4 regions of the Geodermatophilus sp. SYSU D01186 genome follow, and region 2 is predicted to be linked to each of the others. Evidence: predicted binding sites of a transcription regulator. Region 2 holds the regulator's gene; each other region holds the start of a gene.
The links. Region 2 encodes LexA, which represses DNA repair genes until DNA is damaged. Its sites were predicted from a motif close to TCGAACANNTGTTCGA; they were not measured.
Positions count from the first base shown of each region.

Region 1: the regulator LexA is predicted to act here: its motif matches at 1,916-1,931, upstream of ACI784_RS05385 (HNH endonuclease signature motif containing protein).
Region 3: the regulator LexA is predicted to act here: its motif matches at 1,747-1,762, upstream of dnaB (replicative DNA helicase).
Region 4: the regulator LexA is predicted to act here: its motif matches at 1,641-1,656, upstream of dinB (DNA polymerase IV).

Region 1 is NZ_JBJGYW010000005.1:42,327-45,807, forward strand. It holds gene ACI784_RS05375 (hypothetical protein) at 1-376, shown strand, start outside; gene ACI784_RS05380 (DUF2252 domain-containing protein) at 370-1,818, shown strand; gene ACI784_RS05385 (HNH endonuclease signature motif containing protein) at 1,935-3,443, shown strand.
Region 2 is NZ_JBJGYW010000018.1:49,887-53,367, forward strand. It holds gene ACI784_RS14605 (phosphatase PAP2 family protein) at 1-492, shown strand, start outside; gene ACI784_RS14610 (hypothetical protein) at 536-1,528, shown strand; gene lexA (transcriptional repressor LexA) at 1,638-2,387, opposite strand; gene ACI784_RS14620 (LysM peptidoglycan-binding domain-containing protein) at 3,138-3,284, shown strand; gene ACI784_RS14625 (hypothetical protein) at 3,460-3,481, shown strand, end outside.
Region 3 is NZ_JBJGYW010000003.1:68,922-72,402, forward strand. It holds gene ACI784_RS03040 (single-stranded DNA-binding protein) at 1-7, shown strand, start outside; gene rpsR (30S ribosomal protein S18) at 105-341, shown strand; gene rplI (50S ribosomal protein L9) at 344-799, shown strand; gene ACI784_RS03055 (RidA family protein) at 942-1,343, opposite strand; gene dnaB (replicative DNA helicase) at 1,861-3,231, shown strand; gene ACI784_RS03065 (DUF7715 family protein) at 3,331-3,481, shown strand, end outside.
Region 4 is NZ_JBJGYW010000011.1:69,995-73,475, forward strand. It holds gene ACI784_RS10455 (DUF3040 domain-containing protein) at 1-237, opposite strand, end outside; gene dinB (DNA polymerase IV) at 423-1,625, opposite strand; gene ACI784_RS10465 (BatC protein) at 1,841-2,149, shown strand; gene ACI784_RS10470 (cupin domain-containing protein) at 2,383-3,471, shown strand.

The DNA of each region.
Region 1 (3,481 bases), on a different contig from region 2:
CTCGCCGTCGGAGGCAGCATCGACGACCGCGGCGTCGTCGGCGTCGTCCAGCGCGGCGGTGTGCCAGGCCGCCGACGAGCTGCGGTCGTCGGTCGCCGCACTGGGCGACGTCAACGTCGTCCAGGAGGGCACCGCCGGCGTGAGCACGGCGTTCGACTCGGTGGAGAGCGCCCTCGCGCAGGTCCGTACGGACGCCGGGGCGGAGTACGCCGACGACGTCGACCGCGTGCAGGCCGACGCCGACTCGGTGCGCTCGGCCCTCGACACGGCGCTGGCCGACGCCTCCGCGCAGACCCTGGGCGCCCTCGCCTCCTCGGTCGGGGTCCTCCTCTCCGACGCCCGGAGCCTCGTCGACGAGATGAGCGCGACGTGCTGACCGCGACCACGGCGTCCCGCGACGCGCGTCCCCTCCGCGACGCCGTCCCGTCCGCGCGACCCACCCCGCGCGAGCGGCGGGCCGCGGGCAAGGCACTGCGCGCCGTCGCCCCCCTCGACGCCCACGCCGAGTCCCCGCGCGCGACCCGCACCCGCGACCCGCTGACCCTGCTCGAGCAGCAGGCGGCCGACCGGCTGGCCGAGCTCGGCCCCATCCGCTACGGGCGGATGCTGGAGTCTCCCTTCGCCTACTACCGCGGCGCCGCACGGGTCATGGCCGCCGACCTCGCCGGCGCGCCCCGGTCCGGCTTGACGGTGCAGATGTGCGGCGACGCGCACGCGGCCAACTTCGGCCTGTACGGCTCGCCGGAGCGGCGGCTGGTGTTCGACGCGAACGACTTCGACGAGACCCTGCCGGGGCCGTTCGAGCACGACGTCAAGCGGCTGGTCGCCAGCCTGGAGATCGCCGGCCGGCACAACGGCCTGTCCCGCAAGCAGCGCAGGGGCCTCACCCTCGCCGCCGCGGCGCGCTACCGCACGGCCATGGCGGAGTTCGCGGCCGCCCGGGACATCGAGGTCTGGTACTCGCGGATCGACGCCGACGAGATGCGCACCGAGCTCGCTCCCCTGCTGGGACCGGCCGCGCGCAAGCGCCTGGACCGGGCGCTCGAGCGGGCGCGGACGCGGGACACCCTGCAGGCGTTCGGCAAGCTGACCGAGGCGGTCGACGGAGGGCTGCGGATCAAGGCCGAGGCCCCGCTGCTCGTACCGCTGCGCGACATCGCCCCCGGAGCGGAGGGCGACAACCCGATCGAGACCTTCCAGACCCTGATCCGGCAGTACCGCGGCTCGCTGCAGTCCGACCGCCGCACCCTGCTGGAGCGCTACACCTTCGTCGACATGGCCCGCAAGGTCGTCGGCGTGGGCAGCGTGGGCACCCGCTGCTGGGTCGTCCTGCTGGTCGGCCGCGACGAGGACGACCCCCTGCTGCTGCAGATCAAGGAGGCCGGCCCCTCGGTCCACGCGGAGTTCGTGGGCCGCAGCCGGTACGTCAACCAGGGGCAGCGGGTGGTGGCCGGCCAGCGCCTCATGCAGCAGGCCAGCGACATCTTCCTCGGCTGGCAGCGGACCGCCGGTGTCGACGGGGTCGAGCGAGACTTCTACGTCCGGCAACTGCGGGACTGGAAGGGGTCGATCGAGATCGACGACCTACGACCCCAGGGGCTGGAGATCTACGGCGGACTGTGCGCCTGGTGCCTGGCCCGGGCGCACGCGCGCTCCGGCGACCGGATCGCGATCGCCGGGTACCTCGGCTCGTCGGCAGCCTTCGACACCGCGCTCGCGGACTACGCCGAGGCCTGTGCCGACGTCAACGAGGACGACCACCGCCAGCTGGCCGAGGCCGCCGCCGAGGGCCGCGTGCAGGCCCGCAGGGACATCTGACGGCGATCTGGCCGCGGGTCGGCACGTCGGACATGCGGACATGTCGGCGGAGGCCCTGCTCGGGTCTGAGCCGGGCATCACCCGGAACTGTCTTAGGTCGAACGTATGTTCGTTTCGTGATCTCGACGGCTGTGCGGCAGACCCCGTTGGAGGGCCGGCTGGTCGCGTGGCTGGGTGAGCGGCCGCTGCTGGGTGGGCGGTTGCCGGTGGCGGCGTTGACCCGGTCGCAGCGGGCCGCGGAGTTGCAGCGGGTGCAGCGGGCGCGGGCGATGTGCGCGGCGTACGAGGCGGAGCTGGTGCTGGGCCTGGCCGAGGACACCCCCGCCACCCTCGATCCGCCGCCGGGGACGCCGGGGGCGCGGACGGGGTCGTGGGCGGCGGACGGGGAGTTGCCGGGGGTGTCGGAGTTCTTCACCCCGGAGCTGGCGGTGGTGCTCAACTGCGGTCGGGGCACCGCCGCGCACCTGGCGGCGCGGGCGTGGGTGTACCGGGGGCATCTGCCGGCGACGTGGGCGGCGCTGGCCGCCGGGGCGCTGGACGAGCCGCGCGCCAAGGTGCTGGCCGAGGTGCTGGAGCACACCGCCCCGGCGGTGGCCCGGTCGATCGAGGCCGAGCTGCTACCCGAGGCCGCCGGTCTGTCGCTGGGGCGGCTGCGGCGGCGGGCGCTGGCGCTGCTGCTGGCGCGCGACGCGGCTGCGGTGGACGCCCGCCGCGAGGACGCCCAGCGGCAGGCCGACGTGCGCGTCTTTCCCTCGCCGCTGGAGGGCATGTCCACGCTGGCCGCCGAGCTGCCCGCCGAGGAGGCCGCCGAGGCCTACGACCTGGTCGACCAGCTGGCCCGGACGGCCCGGGCCGACGGTGATCGGCGGCCGATCGGGCAGCTGCGGGCGGAGGTCTTCTCCGCCCTGCTGCGCCGCCCGGCCGACTCCGGGCTGCCCGCCGTCACCGCGCGCGTGGTGATCACCGCCGCCCTGGCCGCGCTGGAGGGCAGCACGGCCACACCCGGCGCGGTCGACGGGCTGCCGATCACCGCCGGCCACGTCCGCGAGCTGCTGGCCCGCCTGGACGCCCTGGGCCTGCGGGCACCGGCGGGCGGGTCGCTGGGCGTGGCGGTCACCGACGCCGGCGGGCGGCTGCTGGCCACCGCGTCGGCGGCGCAGCTGGCCCGGCTGGCCCGCCGCGGCTGCCCCGCCCACCCCGGCGGGAACTGCGGCTGCCCGGTGCTGGACCGGCCGCCGGCCACGCCGGCCTACGCCCCGACCGCCGCCCAGCGGGGGTTCGTGACCACCCGCGACCGCGGCTGCCGGTTCCCCGGCTGCGGCCAGCCGGTGGGTTTGGCCGACCTGGACCACGTGGTCGCACACGCCGGCGGCGGGGCGACCGACTGCGCCAACCTGTGCTGCCTGTGCCGCTCGCACCACCGGCTGAAGACCTTCGCCCGCGGCTGGCGGTTCGTCCTGGACGACGACGGCACCCTGCACGTCACCACCCCGTCGGGGATCACCCGCAGCACCCGACCACCCGGGCTACGACGGGATGCGCCGCGCGCACCGGCACTCGCACCGCCGTCGGACGAGCCCCCACCACAACCGCCACCGCCGGACCACGACCCGCCACCGTTCTGACCACAGGGCAGGCGATCCGCCGACATGTCCGCATGTCG
Region 2 (3,481 bases):
ACCCAGCTCGGCGGCCGCGGGTTCATCCTCATCGTCCTGGCCGGCCTCGTCGCCCACCTCGTGGTGCGCCGGCGCACCGTCGTCCCGCTGCTGCGCGTGCTGGTCGCCCTCGCCCTGCTCACGGTCGTCGTCTACGGCTTCAAGTACGGGACCGGCCGCACCGCACCGGCCTACCCGGGGTCGTTCTTCTACCGGGACGGCGCGTCCTATCCCTCCGGCCACGTCGCCAACGCCGTCCTCATGTGGGGTGTGGCCCGCTGGCAGGCCGTCGAGTTCCGGCTCGCCCCCGCCGTCCAGCGGACCTTCCGGCTGCTCAGCGTCGCCGGTCCCGTGGCGACCGGGGTGGCGATGGTCTCGCTGGACTTCCACTGGGTCACCGACGCCGTCGTGGGAGCGGCGGTCGGCATCCTGCTGTTGGGCGTGGTTCACGGGCTGGACGCAGTCGTGCTGTCACGCTGGGTGGGTGCCCGAGCTGGCCGGCCGTCCGTGTAGCGGTGCCGGAGGGCGACGTCTGGCAGCAGGGGCAGCCCTCGCGGTGACGCTCGTCCTCGGTACCGCCCTGCCGGCGTCCGCCGAGGACGCCGCGGCGCCGGGCCCGTCGACGCAGTGCCAGATCACCGACCCGCGACTGCCGGAGTTGTCCGGCCTGGTCGTGGTCGGTGACCGGATGCTCGCCATCAACGACGGCGGCGACCAGCTCGACGTGTACGTCCTGGACGCCACCTGCCGGGTGCTCACGGTGCGCAGCGCGGCGGTGGACCCCTACGACCCCGAGGACCTCGCCCTCGCCGCCGACGGCACGGTCTGGCTGGCCGACACCGGCGACAACCAGGGCACCCGCGACACCGTGGCCCTGCTCGCGTTGCGGCCCGACGGCAGCACCGCGGTCTACCGGCTCAGCTATCCCGAGGGAGCCCGGGACGTCGAGGCGCTCCTGCTGGCTCCCGACGGCATGCCCTACCTCGTCTCCAAGGAGGTGCTGGGCGCGAGCAAGGTGTACCGCCCGGTGACCGCACTGGTCGAGTCGGGGACGGTGGCGCTCACCGAGGTGGGCGGCGTGGAGTTCACGCTCACCGGGACCACCGGTGGGCCGGTCGGCCGCGCAGGTCAGCTCATGGTCACCGGGGGAGCGGTGTCGGCCGACGGGAGCCACGTGGCGCTGCGGACGTACACCGACGCCTACGTGTGGCCCCTGTCGGGCTCCGACGTCGCCGGCGCCCTCGCGGGGGAGCCGGTGCGGATGGCGCTGCCCGACGCGCCCCAGGGGGAGGCGATCAGCTTCACCGCGGACGGCAGCGGGGTCCTCGTGGCGGGCGAGGGGGTGCCCGGCGACGTGACCGTCGTGCCGATCGCGGCCGAGCAGGCCGCCGGCGGTCCGGCTACGGCGTCGGAGTCGTCGAGCGGCCCCCTGCCGGGCCTGCTGACCGCCTCCGACGGCGGCATCCCGCTGGTGCCGGCCGCACTGGTCGCCGCCCTGGTGGCCACCGCTGTCGTGTGGGTGGGCGGGAAGCTGCGCCGCCGCACCTGAGCCGTATCCGGGGGCGCTCCACTGCGGCCGGGCAGACCGCGCGCGAGGACGGGGCACGGCTCCCGTGGGCCGGTCCGCCAGGACCGTCAGGCCCCGGCGGACCGAGGGATCACACCCGGCGCAGCACCGTGACGACGCGGCCGAGGATGGTGGCGTCGTCGCCGGGGATGGGCTCGTACGCCGGGTTGTGCGGCAGCAGCCACACGTGCCCGTCGCGGCGCTTGTAGGTCTTCACCGTCGCCTCGCCGTCGAGCATCGCGGCGACGATCTCGCCGTTCTCGGCGGTCGGCTGCTGGCGCACGACGACCCAGTCGCCGTCACAGATGGCCGCCTCCACCATCGAGTCACCGGCGACCTTGAGCATGAACAGTGTGCCCTCGCCGACCAGTTCGCGGGGCAGGGGGAACACGTCCTCCACCGCCTGCTCGGCCAGGACCGGGCCACCGGCGGCGATCCGCCCGACCAGCGGCACGTACGTCGGGGCCGGGGTCTCGTCGGACCCGGCGGCGGCCGGCTGCGGGACCTCCACGGCGGTGTCACCGGGCAGGCGGACGTCGAGAGCCCGGGGCCGGTTCGGGTCGCGGCGCAGCCAGCCCTTCTTCTGCAGCACGGTCAGCTGGTGGGCGACCGAGGAGGCGGAGGAGAGCCCGACGGCCTCACCGATCTCGCGCACCGAGGGCGGGTAGCCGCGGCGCTCGATGGAGTCGCGGATGACCTCGAGCACGCGCCGCTGACGCTGGGTCAGGCCGTCGCCGGCCTCGCCCCGGTCGGGGAACGTGCGCACGGCTGCCGTCCCGGTGGTCGCCGGCGGGGCCGGCGTCCTCCGGCGGCTCCCCGACGTCCCACTCTTCTCCGCCACCGTCGCCTCCTCGCCGGCTGCCCATGCAGCGCGTCTCGTCCTTCCGGACCGACCGTAGCGCGCCGGACGCGCCCGATCAAACACGTGTTCGAAGTGGGGGCGGGGTGGTGTGGCTTTCGTCGGAGCCATCCGGTAGACATCGAACAGACGTTCGGATCGAACACGCGTTCGACGGTCCGGGGCTCGGCGAGAGGAGTGGTCGTGACAGGCGTGCAGCGTGCGGTGCTGGAGTTCGACGACGCGGTTCAGGTGCCGTGGCGGCCCCGTCTGCGGGCAGTCCCGTCCCCCCGCGAGCCGGGCTCCCCGCGGCGGGCAGTCGTGTCCCCGGCCCCGTCGCGGGCCGGAACGGCGCGGCCGGCGACCGGGTCCCCGCGACCGGCCACGTCTGCTCGGCCGGCGAGCGGGTCGGCGCGACCAGCCGCACCGGCTCGGCCGGCGAGCGGGTCGGCGCGATCGGCCGTGGCCGGGGGCGTCCGGCCCCGCGCGGCGGGTACCGGCCGCCTGGGCGTGCCGGGGCCGGCGCGACCCGCGCCGACGGGCGTGACCCCGTCGCCGTCGAGTCGTCCGGTGCGGGGTGGGTGTGGCCGTGCGGAGCGGCCGGCGCGCACCGGTCTGCGACTGACCCGGCGGGCCCGCCGCCTGTCGGTGGTCCTGGCGCTCGGTGTCGGGCTGGCCCTGGGATCCTGGCTCGCACCCCTGCTGGGCGGGGGGTCGAACGACCTCCGGCTCGCGGGTGAGCGCAGTGTCGTCGTGCAGTCGGGGCAGACCGTGTGGTCCATCGCCACCGACGTCGCGGGTGACGACCAGGACGTCCGCGCCGTTGTCGACGCGATCGAGGAACTGAACGACCTCGACGGCGCCGTGGTCATCCCTGGTCAGGTCCTGCGACTGCCCTGAGTGAGCAGCTCCGCCGGGCGGCCCTGGGCCCCGGCGCCCGGGGTGGACCGGGCGCCGACCTGCGGCGACGGAGCCGCGGGGCCAGGGAGCGACAAGAGGCGCGCCTCATGTTCGTCAAGCCTGCGCGCCCGGTCGCTCACGGTCGGTGGTCGTCGCGCGACCTACGGTCGTCGACGTGTCAGGGATGTCGGTCCGCC
Region 3 (3,481 bases), on a different contig from region 2:
CTTCTGAAAGAGGACCCCGTCCTCCTCACCCCCTCCCACGCTCGGGGTGAGCCTCTGGACGGGGCCGACAACCCCCTGAACCTCTTCGTAACTGGAGAACCCCGGTGGCCAAGCCCCCCATCCGCAAGCCGAAGAAGAAGGTCTGCCAGTTCTGCAAGGACAAGGCGACCTACATCGACTACAAGGACACGACCCTGCTGCGGAAGTTCATCTCCGACCGCGGCAAGATCCGTGCCCGCCGCGTCAGCGGCAACTGCAGCCAGCACCAGCGGGACGTCGCCGTGGCCGTGAAGAACAGCCGCGAGATGGCTCTGCTGCCCTACACCTCGACGGCGCGCTGACCATGAGCACCCAGAAGCTGATCCTTACGCAGGAGGTCACCGGTCTCGGTTCCTCCGGTGACACCGTGGAGGTCAAGGGCGGGTACGCCCGCAACTACCTCCTGCCCCGCGGCCTGGCCATCGTCGCCACCCGCGGTGCCGAGAAGCAGGTCGAGTCGCTGCGCCGGGCGCGTGCCGCCCGCGAGGTGCGGTCGCTCGAGGAGGCGCAGACCGTGGCCGGCAGCCTGTCCGGGCTGACCGTCCGCGTGCCGGCCCGCGCCGGTGAGGGTGGCCGCCTGTTCGGCCGCGTCACCACCGCCGACGTCGTCAACGCCGTCACCGCCGCCGGTGGCCCGGCGCTGGACCGCCGCCGCGTGGAGCTGCCCAGCAGCATCAAGACCACGGGCCAGCACACCGTCACCGTGCGGGTGCACCCCGAGGTGACCACCCAGCTGGCGATCGAGGTCGTCCCCAGCTGAACCCGGACCCTCCAGGTTCCCTCCGGGGAAGCCGTGGAGGGCCCACCGCCCGCGAGGGGCGTCGGACTCCGGTCCGGCGCCCCTCGCGGCGTCGTGGCCCCCGTGCAGGGTCCCGCGAGCGGCGGGGGCAGGGGGCCCTCCGTCAGTCGACCGCCGTCGCCTCGATCTCGACCATCAGCTCCGGGAAGGCCAGCCGCGTGACCCCGACGAGGGTCGACGTCGGCCGGATCCCGGCGGCGGCGAAGCGCTCGGCGAGGGCCGGCCAGCAGGTCATGATGCCGTCGACGTCGGTCGTGAAGACGTTCAGCCGGACGACGTTGGCCAGTGTCATGCCGCCGTCCTTCAGCACGGTCTGGACGTTGTCGAGGCTCAGGGCCACCTGGGCGGCCAGGTCGCCTGGGTGCTGCGGGACGCCCTCGGCGTTCACGGCGGCCTGACCGGAGCACACGAGCACCCTGCCGGCGCCCTCGACGAGCGCGGCCTGGTCGAAGCCGAAGGCGGCCGACCACGGCCAGGGGTTCACGGGGGTACGGGTGACGGGCATCGGGGCCTCCCTTCCTCGGCCGCCGCCACGGGTCCGGGGCGGTCGGCGGCGGGAGCCCATGGTGGACCACCGGCGGGCACGAGTGGAGCTGTGGACATGTGGCCCGTGGGACGGGTGGTCACCGGTCCGCGACACGCCGGGGGGCGACACCCGGATTTCTCGGTGATTTTCCCCGTCCACACCCGGTGGGTCGTCTTCCCGCAGCTCAGGCGCGGGATGTGGAGATCGGCGCCCGTCCGTCCCCCGCTGTCTCCACATGTCGACACGTCTGTGTCCACCGACTTGTCCACAAGTTGTGCAGAACGAGGTGCACAGCGGTGTTGGACTGCTCCGTCTCAGCTTCCTAACGTCCTCCCCGAGCTGCCGCCGGCGCGTCCTGTCGGTGCCGCGCGGTAGCAATGACACGAACAGACGTTCGAGTCAGGTGTACGTCGATTCTGGTGCTTCCCCCACCAGGCCCCGGCCGGCGGCCGGGGTCTGTTCGCGGGTGCGCCGGTGAGTGGATGGAGGAGCCTCCGTGGCGGTGGCCGACGAGTTCAGCCGACCGATGCCGACGGCGCCGGAGTACGACCGGCAGCCGCCGCAGGACGTCGCGGCCGAGCAGTCGGTGCTCGGCGGCATGCTGCTGAGCAAGGACGCGATCGCCGACGTCGTCGAGGTGCTGGCCGGCCCGGACTTCTACCGGCCCGCGCACCAGGTGATCTTCGACTGCATCCTCGACCTGTACGGCCGTGGCGAGCCGGCCGACGCGATCACCGTCGCCGCGGAGCTCAACCGCACCGACCAGCTGTCGAAGATGGGCGGCGCGGTCTACCTGCACACGCTCATCCAGTCCACGCCCACCGCGGCCAACGCCGGCTACTACGCGGCGATCGTGGCCGAGCAGGCGGTGCTGCGCCGGCTGGTGGAGGCCGGCACCCGCGTGGTCCAGCTGGGCTACGGCGCCGCGGGCGGCAAGGGCGACGTCGACGACATCGTCGACCGCGCCCAGCAGGAGATCTACGACGTCACCGAGAAGCGCATGAGCGAGGACTACGCGCGCCTCGAGGACGTCCTGCAGCCGACGATGGACGAGCTGGACGCCATCGCCTCCCGCGGTGGCACCGCGCGCGGCGTGCCCACGGGCATCCGCGACCTCGACGAGCTCACCAACGGCCTGCAGGCCGGTCAGATGGTCGTCATCGCGGCCCGCCCCGGTGTGGGCAAGTCGACCCTCGGCCTGGACATCGCCCGCTCGGCCACCGTGAAGCACCACCTGCCGGCGGTCATCTTCTCGCTGGAGATGAGCAAGCACGAGATCACCATGCGTCTGCTGTCGGCCGAGGCGAAGGTGCCGCTGCACCACATGCGCGCCGGCACGCTGTCCGACGAGGACTGGTCGAAGCTGGCCCGTCGCATGGGCGAGATCGCCGACGCCCCGCTCTACATCGACGACTCCCCGAACATGACGATGATGGAGATCCGGGCCAAGGCGCGGCGGCTCAAGCAGCGCAACGACCTCAAGCTCGTGGTCATCGACTACCTCCAGCTGATGACCTCGGGCAAGCGGGTCGAGAGCCGCCAGCAGGAGGTCTCGGAGTTCTCCCGTGCGCTCAAGCTGCTGGCCAAGGAGCTCGAGGTCCCGGTCATCGCGATGAGCCAGCTGAACCGTGGGTCGGAGCAGCGTCAGGACAAGAAGCCGATGCTGTCGGACCTCCGTGAGTCCGGCTCGATCGAGCAGGACGCCGACATGGTCATGATGATCCACCGCGAGGACATGTACGAGAAGGAGAGCCCGCGGGCCGGCGAGGCCGACATCATGCTGGTCAAGCACCGCAACGGCCCCACCGCGAACGTCACCGTCGCCTTCCAGGGCCACTACAGCCGCTTCGTGGACATGGCGAACTGACCCGACCCCAGACCCCCAGAGGCCCAGGACGACGTCGTCCTGGGCCTCTCGGCTGTCGTCACGGCGGAAACCGTCGGACCCTCCTGTCACGGTGGGCGCGTGAAGCTGTTGACCGCGACGTACACGGGGCAGGGCGAGCGGGACGGCGACTTCTGCTTCGCCGTCGAGGGCGAGCTGGTCCTGGTGGGTGACGTCTGCGCGGCCGACCAGGCCGACCCCGACCCCGACGGCGGGTGCGGCTGCGGCCGGG
Region 4 (3,481 bases), on a different contig from region 2:
CAGGCCACCGAAGGCGACCAGGAACCCGAGGACGCCGAGAGGGACGGACGGGGCCACGGCGCCACCGACGAGGACGGCCATCCCGACCAGGAGCAGGAGGGCACCCAGTTGCAGCTTGCGGCGGGCCTTGACCCGACGGTCACCGGTGCGGACCTGCGAGGCGAACTTCGGATCGTCATCGACGAGGGCGCGCTCGATCTGCTCCAGCAGACGCTGCTCGTGCTCGGAGAGCGGCACGTCGACCTCCATGGGGCCTGAACACATCCCGTCGGAGGTGCCGCCGACGGTGACATCGAGGATACGAGCCCTTTGCGGGGCGCGAAAGGCGAGTCGTCCCCGACCCGCCGTGATCACTCTCGCGAGTGGGTCGGGGACTCCAGGGAGAGGACGAACGAGCGTCGTCCGGGGTTCCTCGCCGGCGGTCACCGGGTGCGCTGCCGGTCGCGGTGCAGCAGGGTCGCCGGGCGCACCGCGCCGGCACCGAACCGGCGGGCGGCCCGGTCGGCGGCGAGCTCGGCCTCCCGGCGGCCGCGCTCCCGGGCGCCGAGCTCCAGCTGCCGGGGCGCCGAGCCGGCCTCGACCAGCCGCTCGGCCCGGACCCCCACCAGCCGGATCCGCGCCCGCTCCAGCCCCAGGGCGTCGAACAGGGCGCGGGCGGTGTCGTAGAGCTCCTGCCCGACGTCGGTCGGGACGTCGAGGGTGCGGGACCGGGTGATCGTGGCGAAGTCGGCGAACCGCACCTTGATGCTCACCGTGCGGGCCAGCCAGCCACCCGCGCGCAGCCGGCCCGCCGTCCGCTCGGACAGCCGCAACAGCTCCCGGTGGATGACCACGGGGTCGTCGACGTCCGTGGCGAAGGTCTCCTCGTGCCCGGCGGACTTCTCCGGCTCGTCGGGCACCACCCGCCGGGGGTCACGGCCCCACGCCAGCTCGTGCAGGGAGGAGCCGGCCGCGGCGCCCACCGCCCGCTGCAGCGTGCGGGCCGGCACGTGGGCGAGGTCGCCGACGGTGCGCAGCCCCAGCCGCAGCAGCACCTCCTCGGTCTTGGCACCCACCCCCCAGAGCGCGCCGACCGGCAGCGGGTGCAGGAACTCCATGACCTCGGCGGGCCGGACGACGCGCAGCCCGTCGGGCTTGGCGGAGGTGGAGGCCAGCTTGGCCACGAACTTGGTGCCGGCCACGCCCACCGAGCAGGTGATGCCCTGCTCGTCGTAGACGCGCGCGCGGATGTACTCCCCGATCTCGGCGGCGTCGCCGAGCCGCCGGGACGCCCCGGAGACGTCGAGGAAGGCCTCGTCGAGGCTCAGCGGCTCGACCAGCGGCGTGATCGAGCGGAACAGCGCCATGACCGACCGGGACACCTCGGCGTAGAGCGCCATGTCCCCCGGCAGCACCGTCGCCGTCGGGCACAGCCGCAGCGCCCGCGAGGTGGGCATCGCGGCGTGCACCCCGTACCGGCGCGCCTCGTAGGTGGCCGAGGTGACCACGCCGCGGTTGCCGGCCCCGCCGACGATCACCGGGGTGCCGGCCAGCTCGGGCCGGCGGCGCACCTCGACGCTGGCGAAGAACGCGTCCATGTCGACGTGCAGCACGCCGCACCCGGCAGCACGGGCGGACTGGCTCATGACCCCTTCCCGACGTCGAACGCGTGTTCGACATTCGGGAGGACGGTAACGCCCCCGGCGCGGTCCCGGCACCCCGACACCGCGTCGTGACCGAGCCGTTGCCGACACGCCGTTCCCGCTGGTCGGAGCGGGTGTGTGAGAGCAGGATGCGTGAGGTACAGCACGCCCGGAGGGCCACCGTCCGGTGGCTCGCGACCCGATGTGATCGGAGACCCATGGCGCTCGACGACGATGACATGACCACGGCCGGCGTGGGCGACGGCGGCGCGGACGGCGGTGCCGACGGCGGCGCGGGTGACGGCGGCGCCGACGGCGGGGCTGACAGCGGCGCGCACGGCCCGGCCGACGGCGGGGCTTCCGGTGGCGGCTCCGACGGCGGGGCCGACGGTGGCGCGGACGGAGGCGCCGACGGCGGTGCGGGTGACGGCGGGGCCGACGGTGGCGCGGACGGAGGCGCCGACGGCGGTGCGGGCGACGGTGGCGCGGACGGCGGTGCCGACGGCGGCGCGGACGGTTCGGCCTGACCGAGACCACCACCACGCAGGGCCGGCCGGACTCCCGGCCGGCCCTGCGTCGGTGCACCGCCCTCGACCCGCAGGTCTTCGCCGAGGAGTACTGGTCGCGCCGGCCACTGCTCACCCGGGCCGAGCGGACCGGCGGGTCCTTCGCCGACCTGCTCGACCTGGCCGCGGTCGACGAGCTGCTGTCCCGCCGCGGGCTGCGCACCCCGTTCCTGCGGATCGCCAAGGACGGCGCGGTGGTCGACCCGAAGCGGTTCACCACCTCCGGCGGCGCCGGCGCGGAGATCGCCGACCAGATCTCCTCCGACGCGGTGCTGCGACTGTTCGCCGACGGCAGCACCGTGGTCCTCCAGGGGCTGCACCGGCTGTGGCCGCCGCTGATCGAGTTCGCCGACCAGCTCGCCGCCGACCTGGGACACCCCACGCAGGTCAACGCCTACATCACCCCGCCGTCCTCGCGCGGGTTCTCCGCCCACTACGACGTGCACGACGTCTTCGTCCTGCAGGTGGCCGGCGAGAAGCACTGGCGCATCCACGAGCCGGTGCTCCCCGACCCGCTGCGCACCCAGCCGTGGAACGACCGGGCTGCCGCCGTGGCCGCCGCCGCCGAGGGCGAGCCGGTGATCGACGCGGTGCTGCGCCCCGGCGACGCCCTCTACCTGCCCCGGGGCTACCTGCACGCGGCGACCGCGCTGGGCGAGATCAGCGCGCACCTCACCATCGGGGTTCACCCGGTGACCCGCTGGGCGGCCGCCGAGTCCGCGCTCGACCTCGTGCGCGTGCTCGCCGCCGAGGACCCCGAGCTGCGTCGCTCCCTCCCGCTCGGCCTCGACCTCGCCGACCCGTCGGCGGTGACCGGTGACGTCACGGCGGTCGTGGCCGCACTGAAGGGCTGGCTGGACCGGGTCGACCCCGCCGAGGTCGCCGACCGACTGCGCAGCCGCACATGGGCCCAGGTGCGGCCCGAGCCCGTGGCGCCCCTGGCCCAGGCGACCGCCGCCGCGGCCCTGACCGCCGACACCGTGCTGCGGGTCCGCCCCCGCCTCCGCTGCCGGCTGCGAGAGGCCGACGGCGACCGGGTGACGCTGGACGCCGGGCGCCGGTCGCTCGAGTCGCCCGCAGCGACCCGCCCCGCGCTGGCCGCGCTGCTGGCCGCGGGCGAGCTGAAGGTCGCCGACCTGCCCGGCCTCGACGACGCCGACCAGCTGACCCTCGCGCGGCGGCTGGTGACCGAGTCGATCGCGGTCGTCCCCGACGCCGTCGTCCCCGGCCGGGTCCCGGGGCACGATGGGGCGCGTGACCGCGCGCCCGGGACCGGATCGTGAGCCGCCCGGC